One region of the Arthrobacter sp. NPDC057013 genome, then DNA from elsewhere that is predicted to be linked to it. Evidence: predicted binding sites of a transcription regulator. Region 1 holds the regulator's gene; each other region holds the start of a gene.

Region 1 (5,634 bases):
AGGCTGGCCGGCTGTCCCCGCCAGCTGCGGCCGCCGGCGCTGAGCGCGCTGGACCTACCAGCGGCCCAGGACGTCGCTGGCAACAACGACGCCGGCCGGTCCCGCCGTCGACGACCGCAGCACGTGCGGTCCCAACAGTGCCGTGACCGCCCCTGCGCTGCACAGCCGGGTGACCTCGCGCGGACTGATGCCCCCTTCGGGGCCAACGATGAGCAGGATCTCGCCGGGGCCGGACGCCTCCTGGCGCTCCTCGGACCATTTGCCGAGGACCCGCCGCAGCGGCGTGACCGCGTCTTCGTGCAGGATCACGGCAAGGCCGGCGTCCGCCACTTCCCTGGCCAGGGCCTGGGTGTCGACGGCGGGGCGCACCTCGGGAATCCAGGCTCGGCGCGCCTGCTTGGCGGCCGCCGTTACGGCGGACTGCCATTTTCCGTGAGCCTTGGCGGCCCGCTCACCCTTCCACCTGACGATGGAGCGCTCGGACTGCCAGGGGATCACGGCGTCGATGCCCAGTTCGGTGGCGGTTTCGATCGCGAGCTCGTCCCGGTCCCCCTTGGCGAGGGCCTGCACCAGGACCAGACGAATGTCCGGCCGCGGTTCAACCCTGACGGAGCTGCATTCAACCGTCAGTTCGGCGGGTGCAGCATCAGTCACGGTTCCGGTGATGCGTTTCCCCGCGCCGTCGGCTATGTCCACCTGCTCCCCCACGGACAGGCGCTTGACGGTGACCGCGTGCCGGGCCTCGGCGCCGTCAAGGACGAACAGCGATCCTGGAGCGGCGCTGTCCAGCGCGCCGGCCGGGGCGAAGAATACGGGGTTGCTCACCGCTACAGGTTACCGAGGCGGTCCCGCAGTTTGGCGAAGACGCCGCCGCTGGCCGCAAGCTTGCCCTCGGAGAACTGCTCGCCGCGGAGCTTGGCCAACTGCCGGAGCAGGTCCTCCTGGGCGGGATCCAGCTTCGACGGCGTTTCCACCTGCAGGTGGACCTTGAGGTCGCCGCGGCCGTAGCCGCGCAGGTGGGTGACACCGAGGCCCCGGAGGGTGATGATCTCGCCGGACTGGGTGCCCGCCTTGACGTCGATCTCCTGCTTGCCGTCGAAGGTATCCAGGCTCAGTTCCGTGCCGAGCGCGGCGGCGGTCATGGGAATGTTCAGGGTCGCGTGCAGGTCGTCGCCCTCACGGACGTAGGTGGAGTCGCTGTTGACGCGGATTTCCACGTAGAGGTCGCCGGAGGGGCCGCCCGCGGGACCTGCCTCGCCCTGCCCGGATAGCTGGATGCGCGTTCCGGTGGCCACGCCTGCCGGTACCTTGATGGTCAGGGACCGGCGGCTGCGGATGCGGCCCTGGCCGCTGCACTCGTTGCAGGGATCCTTGATGACCGTGCCGAAGCCCTCGCACGACCCGCACGGGGCTGCGGTCATGACCTGGCCCAGGATGGAGCGGACCGCCCGCTGGACCTGGCCGCTGCCGCCGCAGATGTCACAGCGCTCGGGATGCGTGCCAGGCTGGCAGCAGGAGCCTTCACACGTGGGGCAGGTGACGGCCGTGTCCACTTCCAGCTTCTTGTTGACGCCGAAGACGGCGTCGCGCAGGTCGATCCGGACGCTGATGAGCGCGTCCTGGCCGCGGCGGACCCGGGACGCCGGCCCGGAGGTGCCACCGGCGCCGAAGAAGGTGTCGAATATGTCCTGGAACGCGAAGCCCTGCCCGGCGTAGCCACCACCGCCGAAGCCGTTGTCGGTGCCGTTCTCATTGCCGGTGGTGTCGTAGACCCTGCGCTTCTGCGGATCGGACAGCACCTCATAGGCGTGGGTGACGGCCTTGAACCGCTCCGCAGCATCCTCGCCCGGGTTAACGTCCGGGTGGAGTGAGCGGGCCAGCTTGCGGTAGGCCTTTTTGATCTCTTCGCCAGTGGCTTCGGCGGAGACTCCGAGAACGTCGTAGTGGCTGCTCAAAGTTCGTATCTCTTCCTGGTTGTACTGCCTGTGGTCAGAGGATATCCGGGGCGTGCGGTCACGGTCCCAGAATCCTCGAAAGGTAGCGGGCCACCGCGCGGACGGCCGCCATGGTGGTGGGATAGTCCATCCGGGTAGGTCCGAGGATGCCCACCTTGGCGCTGGCGTCAGGACCGTAGCCGGTGGCCACCACCGAGGCTTCGGCCAGTCCGTCGTAGGGGTTTTCCCGGCCGATGCTCACCGCCACGCCGCGCGGGTCCTGCGCCATGTCGCTCAGGAGCCGCAGCATCACCACCTGCTCCTCGAGCGCTTCCAGCACGGGCCCAATGCTGAGCGGGAAATCCACGTTGGACCGCGCGAGGTTGGCTGTTCCGGCCAGGACCATCCGGTCTTCCCGGCTGTTGTGGGCGAGGCCCTCCAGTCCCTTGCCGAGGGCCATGGCCACCGGGCGCTCGGCCGGAGTGCAGCCCGCCACGACGGCGGCCAGGTGCTGGGGCAGGATGGCCACCGGCGTTCCGGCCACACCGGTCAGGAACCGGGTGCGCAGAGCGGAGAGCGTATCGTCCGACAGGTCCTGTCCGGCGTCGACCACGCGCTGGTCAACCTTGCCGGAATCGGCGATCAGGACGATCAGCACCTTCCGCGGCGCCAGCAGCACGAATTCGATATGGCGGACCACCGCACGGCTCAGGTGCGGGTACTGCACGACGGCGACCTGGTTGGTCAGCTGGGACAGGAGCCGCGCGGTCCGGTCCAGGACGTCGTCGAGATCCTCCGACCCCTCGAGCAGGGTCTGGATAGCGCGCTTCTCCGCCGGGGAGAGCGGCTTCACCGCGGAGATCTGGTCGACGAACAGGCGGTAGCCCTTGTCGGTGGGGATCCTGCCTGCGCTGGTGTGCGGGGCCGTGATGAGGCCCTCATCCTCCAGCGCCGCCATGTCATTGCGGATCGTGGCGCTGGAGACACCCAGATGGTGCCGTTCCACCAGGGCCTTGGAGCCGACGGGTTCGCGGGAATGGACATAGTCCTCCACGATGGCGCGCAGCACCTCAAGCTTCCGTGGTTCGCTCACAGTCCACCTCCTTTTGGCCTTACCGCGCCGCGCGTTGATCCTGCCCGCAGACGCTGTTGTTAGCACTCGACATGCCTAAGTGCTAACAAGTCTAATATGAGTCGCTGCGTTGTTAGCATTGGTACCGCTCCGGGCGAAATCCCGGGCGCCTGTCCCCCGGTGGCATCCCCGCCTCCGGAGCGGCTCTTTCCTGTGCAATTTCCTAATGCAAAGCGGTGAACAAATGCAGTACCAGAACTGGGGCCCGCAGGAGATGGCCGCGCCCGCCAAGAACAGCCTGCCGGAGGTGCCGGTGGAGCGCGGCATGGTACTCGAGGACGTCCAGTCCGGCTGGGTGGGCGCGGTAACCCGGGTGGAGAAGTCCGGCGGCATGCACGTGGTGGCGCTTGAGGACCGCCGCGGAAAGTCCCGGTCCTTCAAACTGGGCTTCGGCTTCCTCCTCGAAGGCCAGCCGATCCGGCTGATGCCCCCGGCTCCCAAAGCGCAACCCGCAGGGTCAGGCACGACCGGCCGGACGGCGTCGGGTTCGGTGCGTGTGGAAGGGCAGCGGGCACAGGTGGCCAAGGCCAGTCGCATCTGGGTTGAAGGCAAGCACGACGCCGAACTGGTGGAAAAAGTCTGGGGCGACGACCTCCGGGTGGAGGGCATCGTCGTCGAACCTCTCCATGGCATCGATGACCTGGCGGCGGCCGTTGCTTCGTTCCGCCCCGGTCCCGGCCGCAGGCTGGGCGTCCTGGTGGACCATCTGGTCCCGGATTCCAAGGAGTCCAGAATCGCCGACGCTGTGATGGCGTCCCCCGGGGCCGCCGGGAACGTGCTGATCGTCGGCCACCCGTACGTCGACGTCTGGCAGGCCATCCGGCCGTCGGTGCTCGGCATTCCGCAGTGGCCCGTGGTGCCGCGCGGCACGGACTGGAAAACCGGCATCCTCACCGCCTTCGGCTGGCCGCACGAGACCAAGGAGGACATTGGCCTCGGCTGGCAGAAACTCCTCGGTGCCGTGCGCACCTACGCTGACCTCGAGCCCGCCCTGCTGGGCCGGGTCGAAGAGGTCATCGATTTCCTAACGGTGCCCTAAATTTTCATCGCTACGCCCCCGGGTTCGGCGTTGAGCCCGCGATTGCGCGTACGGCCCGGTATCCTTGGTACGGCGTCACCGCACCGCGGGCCGGCGCCGCATCAAAGCACCAAAGCACCAACGCACCAACGCACCAACGCACCAACGCACCAACGCAAGCTAAAGGAAGACACCGTGGCAGAAGACGCTCGCGACCGCAGGGACACCCAGTCCGGCCAGGACCTGCCCCAGTACCATGGCGTTCCGGCCAACGCACTTCCGCTGACGGCCAGCGAGGACCGGCAGTGGGCCACCCTGGCACACTTCGGCGGCATCCTCGGCTGCGTTCCGGCGCTCCTGATCTACCTCATCTTCCGCGACCGCGGCCCGTTCACCGCACAGGAGTCCAAGGAAGCCCTCAACTTCACCCTGCCACCCACGATTGCGGCCTTCGTGGCCAACCTGCTGGTGCTGCTTCCGGTCGTCGGCAACCTGTTCGCCGTCGTGGCCACACTCATCTGGATTGCGCTGACATGCTTCGCGGTGTCCGCCGGCGTCCACGTCAACAAGGGCCAGCCGCACCGGTACCAGTACAACCTGCGCTGGATCAAGTAACGCCTCAACAGAACAATGCGGGGTCAGATACAGCCCAATCCAGTAAGGATTTTGGGCGGTATCTGACCCCGCATTGGCTTTAAGCGGTCAGTCCGGCAGGAGCCTGCGGACCACGGCGTCCGCCAGGAGGCGGCCTTTCAGGGTGAGGACCAGTCGGCCCCTGAAGGCATCTTCCGGCACCACGAGGCCGTCGGCGATCAGCCCGGCCACGGCCTTCCTACCGGACGGCGAGAGTGCGGCGGTTTCAAGCCCCGAGGACAACCGGGCTTCCAGCATCACCTTTTCGACGCCCCGCGTTTCCGCGTCGAGCGTTTCGCGTCCGGCTGCCGGCGAGGCACCTGAGCCGAGCCGGCCGGCATAGGCGGTGGGGTGCTTGACGTTCCACCAGCGCACCCCGCCCACATGCGAGTGCGCCCCCGGGCCGATGCCCCACCAGTCGTCCCCGCGCCAGTACGCGAGGTTGTGGCGGCACGCCTGTTCCGCCGTCGCGGACCAGTTGCTGACCTCGTACCAGTGCAGGCCGGCGTCGGAGATCATCCTGTCGGCGAGTTCGTACTTGTCGGCATGGTCGTCGTCGTCGATTTCCGGAACTTCGCCGCGGCGGATCTGGGCGGCAAGCTTGGTGCCGTCCTCAATGATCAGCGCGTAAGCGCTGATGTGGTCCGGCTTGTAGGACAGCGCGGTCTCGAGCGAAAAGCGCCAGTCCTCCAGGGATTCGCCCGGCGTGCCGTAGATGAGGTCCAGACTGACAGCCAGTCCGGCGTCACGTGCCCACTGCACCACGAGCGGGACGCGGCTTGGGGTGTGGGTGCGGTCCAAGACCTTCAGCACGTGGGGTACCGCGGACTGCATCCCGAAGGATACCCGGGTGAAGCCCGCGTCCGCCAGCAGTTGCAATGACTCCGGCGTTACGGAATCCGGGTTGGCCTCGGTGG
Region 2 (5,634 bases), on a different contig from region 1:
TGATCGGCGTCGATCAGGAAGGCGGCGCAGTCAGCCGGGTCGGCGCCCCGCTGACCCGCTGGCCCACCCCGATGAGCTACGGCGCCGCCGGCAGCGTGCCCCTGGCCGCGGAGGCCGGCACCGGGCTGGCGGCGGAACTCGCGCCGCTGGGCTTCACCGTGGACTTCGCGCCCGCGGCCGACGTCACGATGGGCCCCGCCGATCCAACCATCGGCGCGCGGTCCATGTCCGCTGAGCCCCGGGCCGCGGCATCGCTCAGTGCCGGCTTCGCCAAAGGCATGCTCGCCGGCGGGGTGCTGCCCACCGTCAAGCACTTCCCCGGGCACGGTTCCGTGACCACCGATTCCCACAAGGGTCTCCCGGTCCAGAACGCCACCCTCGCTCAGCTGAGGGCGCGGGACTGGAAGCCGTTCCAGTCCGCGGTCAAGGCAGGCGCGCCCATGATCATGACCGGTCACATTGCGGCGAGGGCTCTCGAGCCGGGCGTCCCCGCGTCCCTCTCGAAGGCAACCTACAAGGCGCTCCGCGGCCTGGGTTTCAAGGGCGTGGCCGTCACGGACGGGCTGAACATGGGCGCGGTGGCCGGCCGCTACCCCGGCGGGTCAGCAGCACCGGCCGCGCTGGCAGCCGGGGCGGACCTGCTGCTGATGCCGGCGGACGCAGCCGCCGCCCATGCCGCCGTCGTCCGTGCTGTCACAGAGGGAAAGCTCCCGCTGTCGCGCCTGGAGGACGCGGCCCGCCGCGTGGTCACCATGATGATCTGGCGCGGACGGACGGCCCGGCCGAAGCCTCCGGCGGCGCCGGGAAGCGGCGAGGCCATGTCTGCGAAAATCTCGGCCCGGGCCATCACCGTGGTGGCCGGCAGGTGCAAGGGCGCTTCCGTAGCAGGCCACGTGCGGGTGGCAGGGGGTTCACCGGTGGACCGGGCCCGCTTTGCCGCCGCAGCCAAGGACGCGGGGATCACGCTGGGGACGACGGGTCCGCTGGTCAGCCTGATCGGCTACGGTGCAGGCCCCGCGAAGGGCGATATTGCGGTGGCCCTGGACGCACCGTGGCCCCTGGCGCAGTCCGTCGCACCGACCAAGATCGCCCTCTACGGACGGACGCCCGGAGCATACAAGGCGCTGCTGGCTGTCCTGGCGGGGAAGGCCACCGCCCCCGGAAAGCTGCCGGCCGCCGTCGGACCCTACCGCTCCGGTACCGGCTGCAGGTGACGGCAGCCGGTAATAAAGGCGGTGCCGCCGTTTAATGGAGGGGTGCCGATTCTGAATAAAGACATGACCCTGTGCATCTCCCTCTCGGCCCGGCCGAGCAACAACGGGACCCGCTTCCACAACCACCTGTACGACCAGCTGGGCCTGAACTGGATCTACAAGGCCTTCGCACCCACTGATTTAGCCCAGGCGATCGCGGGCGTCCGCGGCCTGGGGATCCGGGGCTGCGCTGTTTCCATGCCCTACAAGGAGGATGTGATCGCCCTGGTGGATGCCATGGACCCGTCGGCCAAGGCCATCGACTCCGTCAACACCATCGTCAATGACGGCGGCCGCCTGACCGCCTACAACACGGACTACACGGCCATCGAGCAGCTGCTGCAGCGCAATGCCGTGCGGGTGGAGTCATCGGTGCTGCTCAAGGGCGCCGGCGGAATGGCCAAGGCCACGGCCGCAGCCCTGCGCGACGCCGGGTTCAAGGACGTGACCATCATCGCCCGCAACGAAGCTTCCGGCCGGGCGCTCGCCGACCTCTACGGCTTCGGCTGGCGCGCGGAGCTCGGCACCGGCCCGGAGGCCACCGCGGACATGGTCATCAACGTCACGCCCGTGGGAATGGCCGGGGGACCGGAAGCCGACGCCTTGTCCTTCCCCGCCGAAACGATTGAAGCCGCCACAGTGGTGTTCGACGTCGTGGCCCTGCCCGCTGAAACGCCTCTCATCAAGGCTGCCCGGGAGGCCGGCAAGCAGGTCATCACCGGCGCCGAAGTGGCCACCATCCAGGCGCTGGAGCAGTTCGTGCTGTACACGGGCATCCGTCCCACCGACCAGCAGGTCCGGGACGCCGAGGCGTTCGTGCGCGCCCAGTAGGCAGCAGTATGGCCCCTGCAGCTACACGGGCTCCACGGAGACAGCCACTCTTTCTTCCCCGATCCGGGTGAGGACCAGGGTGGCTGTCTTCTTGCCCGCTGCCTTGCCTGCCGCCTTCCCCCCGGGCAGCAGCTGCTTGCGCAGCTCCTCCGGGGTGACGGACGTGCCGCGCTTCTTGATGTCCAGAACGCCGACGCCGTTCTCCCGGACCCAGGTTTTGAGCGCCTTGACGTTGAACGGCATGACCTCCAGGACCCGGTAGGCCCGGGCAAACGGAGTGTCCAGCAGCTCCGGGGCGCAGATGTAGGCGATGTGCTCGTCCACGAGGTGGCCGCCCAGGTCCAGGGCGAGGTCCGCCACCAGACCCGCACGGATGACGGCGCCGTCCGGCTCGTAGAGGAAACCTTCCACCGGGCCCACAGGGGCAACCGGGCCGCCGTCGAACTCCTCACCGCTGGTGAGTTCCGCCGCGCCCTCCGCGCCGATGACCAGGGCGGCCCGGCGGATCCCGGGCCTGGCCACGGCGTTGAACCACAGCGTGACCTCGGTGACGTCGCCGCCCACCGAGACCCACTGCGCCTCACAGCCGGCAGGCACCGAATCGTGCGGCATGCCCGGGCCCATCTTCACGCCGACGGCGCGCCCCGCGGCGGCCAGCGACTCCACGAAGGACAGCGGGGGAGAGAACGCCTCGGGGTCCCAGATCCGCTTGGTGCCCGAGGTGGTGGTGGTGCGCCGGGCGGGGTCCAGCCAGACGCCGGCACCGTCCTCCAGCGCCACCGACGTCGCGTCCGAATGGACCACCGTGGCGTGCGGAAAAGGGATGAGGTTGATCGTGGCGCAGGCGGCGGTGGTCTCGTCGACCTCCACGGCGGTCACGGCGATGTCCAGTGACGCCAGGGCCATGGCATCCGCGCCGAGCCCGCAGCCGAGGTCCGCAACGTGGCGGACGCCCGCCTGGGCAAAGCGCTGGGCGTGCCGGGCGGCAACGTTGAGCCGGGTGGCTTGCTCCAGTCCGGCCTGGGTGAAGAGCATCTGCCGGGCAAACTCGCCGAACTTGGCCTCGGCCCTGGTCCGCAGCCGTGACTGCGTCAGCACGGCGGACACGAGTTCGGGGGAGTGGCCGGCCTTGCGCAGGCTTGAGCTGAGCGTGAAGGAGTCGTCCTCCCGGTAGGGTCCGAGCGAGGCCAGCAGCTCCCATCCTTCTTCTGTGAGGAGCGGGGCGATCTGGTCCTGCGGTGCGTCAGACATGGGATCAAGCCTAGTGGAGCCGCCGGCCCAGCCTCTTCCCGATAGGGTGGTCTGAATGGAATCCAGCGAAACGCCAACCCCCGGTCAGCCCGAAAGCTCCAACCCCGGCCCGGTGCAGCATAGCCGCCTGGTCCGGTATGCACGCCCCGTGCTGATCGCCGGCGCCGTTATCGCCCTCGTCTGTCTTGTCCTGCTGGTGATCATCTTCCTGCTGGACTCCTTCAACGCCACTGTCTATTCGGTGGGCGGCAAGAACATCAGCGACCCCACCGAGGAAGCCCGGCAGATCCGCGACCTGTACCTGGGCGCCCGTATTGGCGGCATTGTGGTGCTTATCGTGTCGGCCGTGATCGCCGCGGCGGCGGCAGTCGTGCTTGTCCGCGACCAGCGAAAAGCGGGAGACGGGGACGCCGACGGCGACGAGGACCTGGGGTTTGACGACCTTGCCGGGCGCTGAACGAGAGGCCCGCGCGGGTTACGGCAGATGAAATTCTGGCACTCACCTTGACCGAGTGCTAACCCCTTACATAGAGTCATCATTAGCACTCTCCCTAGGAGGGTGCTAACACACGAAGAGCTGCCAGCCTGGCTGCTGCCGGCACCGCGACGACGGTCTGCCGCCAAGGCGCAACAGTTTTTACTGTCCATGAATTTTGACGAAAAGGAGAGGTCCGAGTGTCGGTCTCTATTAAGCCTCTTGAGGATCGCATTGTTGTCCGCCCGCTCGAAGCCGAGCAGACCACGGCTTCCGGCCTGGTCATCCCGGACTCCGCGCAGGAGAAGCCGCAGGAAGGCGAAGTTGTTGCAGTAGGCCCCGGCCGCTTCGAAGACGGCAACCGCGTACCGGTCGACGTAGCCGTTGGCGACGTTGTCATCTACTCCAAGTACGGCGGAACCGAAGTCAAGACCGGCGGCACGGAGTACCTCGTGCTCTCCGCCCGCGACGTTCTGGCGATCGTCGTCAAGTAACTCTTTGGATCCCCGTGCCGCTGCCCGCGTCTGATTTCATTCCGACCGGGCGGCTGCACGGGGTTCTGTCTTGAAAGGACAAACCATGGCAAAGCAGCTTGCGTTTAACGACGCTGCCCGCCGGTCGCTTGAAGCCGGCATCGACAAGCTCGCCAACACGGTCAAGGTGACACTTGGTCCCCGCGGCCGCAACGTCGTGCTGGACAAGAAGTGGGGCGCACCCACCATCACCAACGACGGCGTGACCATCGCCCGTGAAGTCGAGCTGGACGACCCGTACGAGAACCTTGGCGCCCAGCTGGCCAAGGAAGTCGCCACCAAGACGAACGACGTCGCCGGTGACGGCACCACCACCGCAACCGTGCTCGCCCAGGCACTGGTCAAGGAAGGCCTGCGCAACGTTGCCGCCGGCGCCGCCCCTGGCCAGATCAAGCGCGGCATCGAGGTCTCCGTCGAGGCCATCGCAGCCCGCCTGCTGGAGAACGCCCGTCCGGTCGAGGGCACCCAAGTGGCCAACGTTGCCGCCATTTCCGCCCAGAGCGACGAGGTGGGCGAACTGCTCGCCGAGGCATTCGGCAAGGTCGGCAAGGATGGTGTGATCACCATCGAGGAATCCTCCACCACGCAGACCGAGCTGACTCTGACCGAAGGCATGCAGTTCGACAAGGGCTACCTGTCCCCGTACTTCATCACCGACACCGAGCGCCAGGAAGCTGTCCTCGAGGACGCCCTCATCCTGATCAACCAGGGCAAGATCTCCTCGGTGCAGGAATTCCTGCCGCTGCTGGAGAAGGCGCTGCAGAGCTCCAAGCCGCTGTTCATCATCGCCGAGGACGTCGACGGCGAGGCGCTGTCCACGCTGATCGTCAACCGCATCCGCGGCACCCTGAACGTGGTTGCCGTCAAGGCTCCGGGCTTCGGCGACCGCCGCAAGGCCATGCTGCAGGACATCGCGACGCTGACCGGCGCCCAGGTTGTGTCCCCGGAACTGGGCCTGAGCCTGGACTCCGTGGGCCTCGAGGTGCTGGGTACCGCCCGCCGCATCACGGTGACCAAGGACAACACCACCATCGTCGACGGCGCAGGTTCGGCCGAGGACGTATCGGCACGTGTTGCCCAGCTGCGTGCAGAGCTGACCCGCACCGATTCCGATTGGGACCGGGAAAAGCTGCAGGAACGCCTGGCCAAGCTGGCCGGCGGCATCGGCGTGATCAAGGTCGGCGCAGCCACCGAGGTTGAGCTGAAGGAAAAGAAGCACCGCATCGAGGATGCAGTGTCCTCCACCCGCGCCGCCCTCGAAGAAGGCATCGTGGCCGGTGGCGGTTCCGCC
Region 3 (5,634 bases), on a different contig from region 1:
CGCCCGGGTCGACGGCATGATCACCGACTACCCTGACCGGCTCCGGGACGTCATGGCAGAGCGTTCCCTGAAGCTGCCCAAGCAGTACACCGTCGAACCTGGGGCATCTTCACTGAGCTGAGCAGATCCCACCCGGCAAGGCCCCTGTTCCAGTACGTCGGAACAGGGGCCTTGCCTAGATGGAAGCGGTGAAGAAGCTTCACAAGTGCGCCTGGTTCGGGCTGATGCGGAAGCCGGAGTTGCCTCCGGGCACAATGTCACCTGTCGCACCCCATAAGGCAACGTCCCCGCGACAGGCATGCTGCCGCCCGCACCGCGATTTCTCCAGCCAGACGTGGCCAGCTATCCCGGGAACCGCCACCCAGGAGGCTTTTGAGGCACGCTGATGGACAGGGAACCGACCACCGCTTCCCCCCGCGCCGGTCTCGATTCTGCTGCCCCTAGCGGCTGGCCGGGTCTCGTCTGCTGACAACTGTCGCGGCGCACGGGCAGCGCCCATTTACAACGCTCCGCCCCGGGATGTGAGCCTAAACCCTGCCGCTTCAGCAAATGGGGCCTTCCCGGCGACCCTTGGAGTGCAGGCTGCAGAGCGGGAAGGCCCATTGCGTTCAGGCGACGACCGCCACGGATGGGCCGGGGAACATGATCCTAGGACAAGCCTGCTGTACCGGACTGTTTCCATGATGGTTCCCGGCCCGGGATATTGCGGCTGAGCAGTTCCAGCAGTTCGCCCTGGTTCATTCCTGTGGCCTCGCTGACCTCGGCCAGGGTCGCGTCCCCGTTCCGGAGCACTGCCGCGGCGCATTGCCGCAGCGTCGCATACGCGGTGTCCAGGGCGCATTCTGCTGTTGTTATGACTGCTGCCAGAGCGCGGATTCTCTCCATTTCGGGGTTCATGTCCTTGCCACCTCCTTTGTGTCCGGATGTGCTGCCACCGTAGTCCTGCAGAACGGGCCGGGCGGGAACGCCGCTGGGACGTGAAACCCCCAAGGCCAGGATCACAGTTGTCCTGCTCTTCCGGCTGCCCCCGGGGTGCCACGGCCTTCCTCCTGCCGGCTGTCCTGTTGCTTGCGTCTTCTCCCGATGAAATCTATATTCGCCACCACAGGTTTTAGCACCGCTTGCGGCTCGTCGCAAGGGCCGCAGAAGACTGTCCCGCGCACGTCGGTACCCCTGCACAGCACCTTGAGAGGGCCTTCCGAAAGGGGCCAACAAACTTGGCCGACACCCTTGCAATGGCCGACATCCGGTGCTATTTAAATCTGTGTCGGCGGATATAGATCCGTGGCAGTGATCAAGGAGGTGTGTCATGTTGATGTTCGATCCATTCCGTCATCTGGACCGCCTCGCCGAGCAGGTGCTGGGTACAGTGGCCCATCCCGCGGCGATGCCGATGGACGCGTGGCGTGAAGGCGATGAATACATTGTTGCGCTCGATCTGCCCGGCGTGGATGCCGGTTCGATTGATCTGGGCGTGGAGAAGAATGTGCTGACGGTCCGCGCCGAACGGAAGGACCCTGTTGGTGAACAAACCGAACTGGTAGTGGCCGAGCGGCCCCGCGGCGTCTTCAGCCGGCAGCTTATCCTCGGTGACGCGATGGATGCGGAGAACGTCAAGGCCAGTTACGACGCCGGCGTGCTGACTTTGAGGATCCCGGTGGTGGCCCAGGCGGCGCCACGGAAGATTGAGATCGAAACGAAGGGAGGCCAGCAGCAGATTAAAGCAGCCTAAAGACCGTAGAGGGGCGGTAGGTTTTACGCCCTGCTGCCTCTCCGGCGCACGGGCATGCGCAGCGCGTCCGTCCCTCCCGGCGGTCCCCGGCCATATACGGCCGGGGACCTGCACATGCGGAGGGTCAGAGGTTTCCCCGCAGCTGGCCTCCCGTGCGTGCGCTGGTTCTCTGGATGTCTCGGGCGTGGGCGTCTGGGAGGGCAGCGCGCGCTGAGCAGAACATGCCAGTGCTTTGACAGAGCATGCCAGACATTCAGGTCGAGAAATCGATTCTCAAGGGGGTGTGTGCAGTGAATGATGAGGGCCGGCCCGTCGCCTACACGGCGCTGGTCACGGGAACACCGGTTTTGTCCCTGTCCGGACGGCAGTTCGGAGTCTTGGACCGGGTCCTTGACGATCACGGGGATATCCTGCACGGCATAACCGTGACCGCAACTCAGGGCGTGCGCTTCGTTGCCCGGGACCAGATTGAGCGCATGACGAGCACCCAGATCCGGTGCTCCCTGACCGATGAGCAAGTCAGCCAGTTAGCTCCTGCCCCACCCGCGGGGCACGCTCGGACCAGGCGATGGTTTGCGCGCCCGTCAGGCAAGTCACGCTAGCCCGGCCACGTCAGGACAGCAATCGACCACAGGAGCCATGCTGGGAGTGGGTTGCTGTTTACCTCATGTCGGCGGCGTGGCGATGAGGTTCAGTGCGCAGTTTGCGGGCCGAAAAGGAACTCCTTGGCGTGCGCGACAGCCTTTTTGAACGCATCGTTACGAAGGCTGACAAGATCCTGGGACTCGGTGTCTCCGGGTTCCAGATAGCCGGCAAGCCCCGGCCGCAGCACCCATATGTCGCCTGCGGGCGGCAGGTAGAACACGCCGAAGGAGCGATGCTGCCGGTCGTCTTCGCTCCAGATCGGGACTACGGCAAGTGCCGCCCCGGTGACGGGGTTAATCCACTGTGCCCGGGGCAGCGGCTGCTCGTATGCTTCGGGATCCAGGAACGGGGCGGTGCCCTTCCCCCACCGTTCCTCGAACCGCTCATAAAATACCGGGAACAAGTGGGAGTCGTAACGGCGCCAATCGCTCATTTTCAGCTCTTTCTGTCTCAGTGACGGTGTCCGGCCGATGGCCCGCTCTCCCACCGGACGGGGGTCACACGGAACGGGGGCTCGGTGCCGCTGTGGGGCACCACGCGGACGGGGACTTCCTGTGCCGTGCTTTTTTCCGGATTTGTGTTCTGCCGTGCCGGCTTCGGAGAGCCGGCGGCGGCGTGGCGGCGGCCAAGCTCCTTGTCGTACGCGGCCCGCTTGACCGGATTCCGCAGGACAGCGAAGGCCTCCATAATACGCAGGAGTTCGGTCCGGTCGGTGGACGTGGAGTCCATATCGGGATGATGGGTCCTCATGAATTTCCGGTAGGCGGCAGAGATTTCCTGCTGGGTTGCCGTCCGCTGCACCCCCAGCGTGCCGTAGTGGTCCGGGAAGCCGCTCCACATCCGGATACCTTCCATTCCTGACCGGACTGGGCGGTTCCGGTGGACCGGAACCGCCCTTTCTGCTCGGCGTTCTGAGTGCTAGCTGGCGATCTCCTCGCGCTGGCGTTGCTTACTTTCGATCTCGATCTTGCGCGGCTTGGCCTGCTCGGCCACAGGGATGCGCAGGGTCAGGACGCCGGCGTCATAGCTGGCCGTGACCTTCTCGGTATCCAGGGTGTCACCGAGAATCAGTTGGCGGCTAAAAACGCCGCGCGGGCGCTCCGACGCAATGAGTTCAACGTCCGGTCCGGTCTGGTCCTTCCGTTCGGCATGGACGGTGAGCACGTTGCGTTCCACGTTCAGGTCCACGGAATCCGGGCTAACGCCGGGCAGGTCAAAGGCAATGACGAACTCGCCGTCCTCCTGCCACGCGTCCATCGGCATTGCAGCCGGCCTGGCGGCGGTGCCCAAGACCTGCTGGGCAAGCCGGTCCAGCTCACGAAATGGATCCGTACGCATCAACATCATTCCCACTCCTTCAGCATGGGTGTCCAATTGGTTTCTATACCAACCCCCAGCATTTATCTGTCGCTGCGGATATAGATTTTTTATAGCACCAGTGCCAAACTGGTGCAAGATCTATCCAATGGATTTTTCAGAACACGGAACGGGGACACGCAAGCCGCCATGGCAGCAAGGACAGAGGAACAGCAGGACCCGGGCAAGGGCATCTACGCGATATCGGTGGTGGCAGCCCTCCTCGGGACTGGACAGCAGAACATCAGGCTGTATGAGCGCAGGGGCCTGCTCAAGCCCGACCGAACCTCCGGAGGGACCCGCCAGTACAGCGAGTCGGACCTGATGATCCTTCGGCGCATCGGCGAGCTGCTCGACGAGGGGCTGAACCTCGCCGGCATCGCGAAAGTGCTGGAACTCGAAGCCGAGAACGAAAAGCTCTACCGAGAGCTAAAACGCCTTCGCGCCCGGCGCGGCACCCAGGACTGAAACCGCAGGTTCCCCCGCCCTGCCGCGCGGAAACTCAGGGCCCTGCCGGGAATCAGGAACCCCGGCGCGGCACCCCGGACCCCCACATGCAGGCATAGCGGGGCGTGGCAGGATTGGTCCGGGCCGGCCGGTACGGTCCTGACCCGTGTACGTGAAGAACGCCAACGAACAAGTGCCCACCATCGTGCAGATCGAACCCCGGGCGGCCGCCGGCGTTTCCGCGAACGACGCAGACGATGCCAAGCTGTTCACCAGCGGGGGGCCATACGGCCCGCCCCCCCCAAAGGGGCTGGACCACCGTCGTCGTCGGCCGTTCTTGTGTTACGTCGTGAGTGCCCCCTCCAGCCAGGATCTCAGCGCGGGGGCGGGAGCTGCACCGGCCTGTCTCGCGACGATCTCGCCGTCGACGATGACCATCAACGTGGGCACTGCCTGGATGGCGAACCTGGCGGAAAGCTGCGGTGAGTGGTCAACATCGACCTTTACGAGTTTGATCTGCCCCGCGCGTTCGTGTGCCAACTGGTCCAGCACGGGGCTCACCATCCGGCAGGGTCCGCACCACACCGCCCAAAAGTCCACCAGTACCGGAACGCCGGACCGTTCGGCGATCTCGCCGAAGTCGTCGTCTCCAGCCTCAACAACCCAGGGAAGCTCCCGGTGGCAACTCCCACAGCGTGGCCGACCGTCGGCGACGGCCGGTACGCGGTTGGATTTGCCGCAATGGGGACATTTGATGATGGCCTTGTTCATGCTGTTCCGGCCCCTTCCAGCTCCATCGTGCTGTAGTCAACCACCAATTCCCCTCCGGATGCGGTCACCGTGACCATTCCGCCTTCCGCGATGCTGCCACGCAGCAGGGCCCGGCCCACTTGCGTTTCCACCACATGGGAAATGTAGCGGCGCAGGGGCCGGGCTCCGTAGACCGGATCGAAGCCTCGTTCGGCTATCAGAAGGCGCGCCTCCTCGGAAAGGTGCAGCTCTATTTGCTGCTCGGCCAGCCGCTGCCGCAGCTGTTGGAACTGCAGATCAACGATGCGCTCGATTTGCGGCAGTCCCAGGGGTGCGAACAGGACCGTATCGTCCACGCGGTTGAGGAACTCGGGGCGGAAATGCGCCCGGAGCTCGCCCATCACCATGCCCCGCGCCTCCTCGGTGATCGCCCCGCCTTCGGCCGAACCCTCCAGAAGATACTGGGAACCGATATTGGAGGTCATAATGATGACGGTATTGCGGAAATCGACGGTCCGGCCCTGCGAGTCCGTAATCCGTCCGTCATCGAGCACCTGCAGCAAGGTGTTGAAAATGTCCGGATGGGCCTTTTCCACCTCGTCGAACAGCACCACCGAGTACGGCTTCCGGCGTACCGCTTCCGTGAGCTGTCCTCCTTCGTCGTAGCCGATGTAGCCAGGAGGCGCCCCCAGCAGGCGGCTCAC

The links. Region 1 encodes HrcA, which represses chaperone genes, less so after heat shock. Its sites were predicted from a motif close to TTNGCACTCGNNNNNNNCGAGTGCNAA; they were not measured.
Region 2: a site for HrcA is predicted at 3,828-3,854, ahead of groES (co-chaperone GroES). Genes of this name have one in related genera too.
Region 3: a site for HrcA is predicted at 3,724-3,750, ahead of ACFTSA_RS08555 (Hsp20/alpha crystallin family protein). Genes of this name have one in related genera too.

The regions. Positions count from the first base shown of each region.
Region 1 is NZ_JBHUSE010000005.1:278,048-283,681, forward strand. It holds gene ACFTSA_RS10035 (GerMN domain-containing protein) at 1-2, shown strand, start outside; gene ACFTSA_RS10040 (16S rRNA (uracil(1498)-N(3))-methyltransferase) at 55-825, opposite strand; gene dnaJ (molecular chaperone DnaJ) at 828-1,955, opposite strand; gene hrcA (heat-inducible transcriptional repressor HrcA) at 2,014-3,027, opposite strand; gene ACFTSA_RS10055 (DUF3097 domain-containing protein) at 3,251-4,105, shown strand; gene ACFTSA_RS10060 (DUF4870 domain-containing protein) at 4,280-4,699, shown strand; gene hemW (radical SAM family heme chaperone HemW) at 4,787-5,634, opposite strand, start outside.
Region 2 is NZ_JBHUSE010000001.1:665,350-670,983, forward strand. It holds gene ACFTSA_RS03125 (glycoside hydrolase family 3 N-terminal domain-containing protein) at 1-1,214, shown strand, start outside; gene ACFTSA_RS03130 (shikimate 5-dehydrogenase) at 1,257-2,084, shown strand; gene ACFTSA_RS03135 (SAM-dependent methyltransferase) at 2,106-3,335, opposite strand; gene ACFTSA_RS03140 (hypothetical protein) at 3,391-3,792, shown strand; gene groES (co-chaperone GroES) at 4,011-4,304, shown strand; gene groL (chaperonin GroEL) at 4,390-5,634, shown strand, end outside.
Region 3 is NZ_JBHUSE010000004.1:287,470-293,103, reverse strand. It holds gene ACFTSA_RS08580 (glycerophosphodiester phosphodiesterase family protein) at 1-121, shown strand, start outside; gene ACFTSA_RS08575 (hypothetical protein) at 649-897, opposite strand; gene ACFTSA_RS08570 (Hsp20/alpha crystallin family protein) at 1,310-1,732, shown strand; gene ACFTSA_RS08565 (hypothetical protein) at 2,424-2,810, opposite strand; gene ACFTSA_RS08560 (J domain-containing protein) at 2,828-3,217, opposite strand; gene ACFTSA_RS08555 (Hsp20/alpha crystallin family protein) at 3,296-3,721, opposite strand; gene ACFTSA_RS08550 (MerR family transcriptional regulator) at 3,884-4,201, shown strand; gene trxA (thioredoxin) at 4,523-4,951, opposite strand; gene clpB (ATP-dependent chaperone ClpB) at 4,948-5,634, opposite strand, start outside.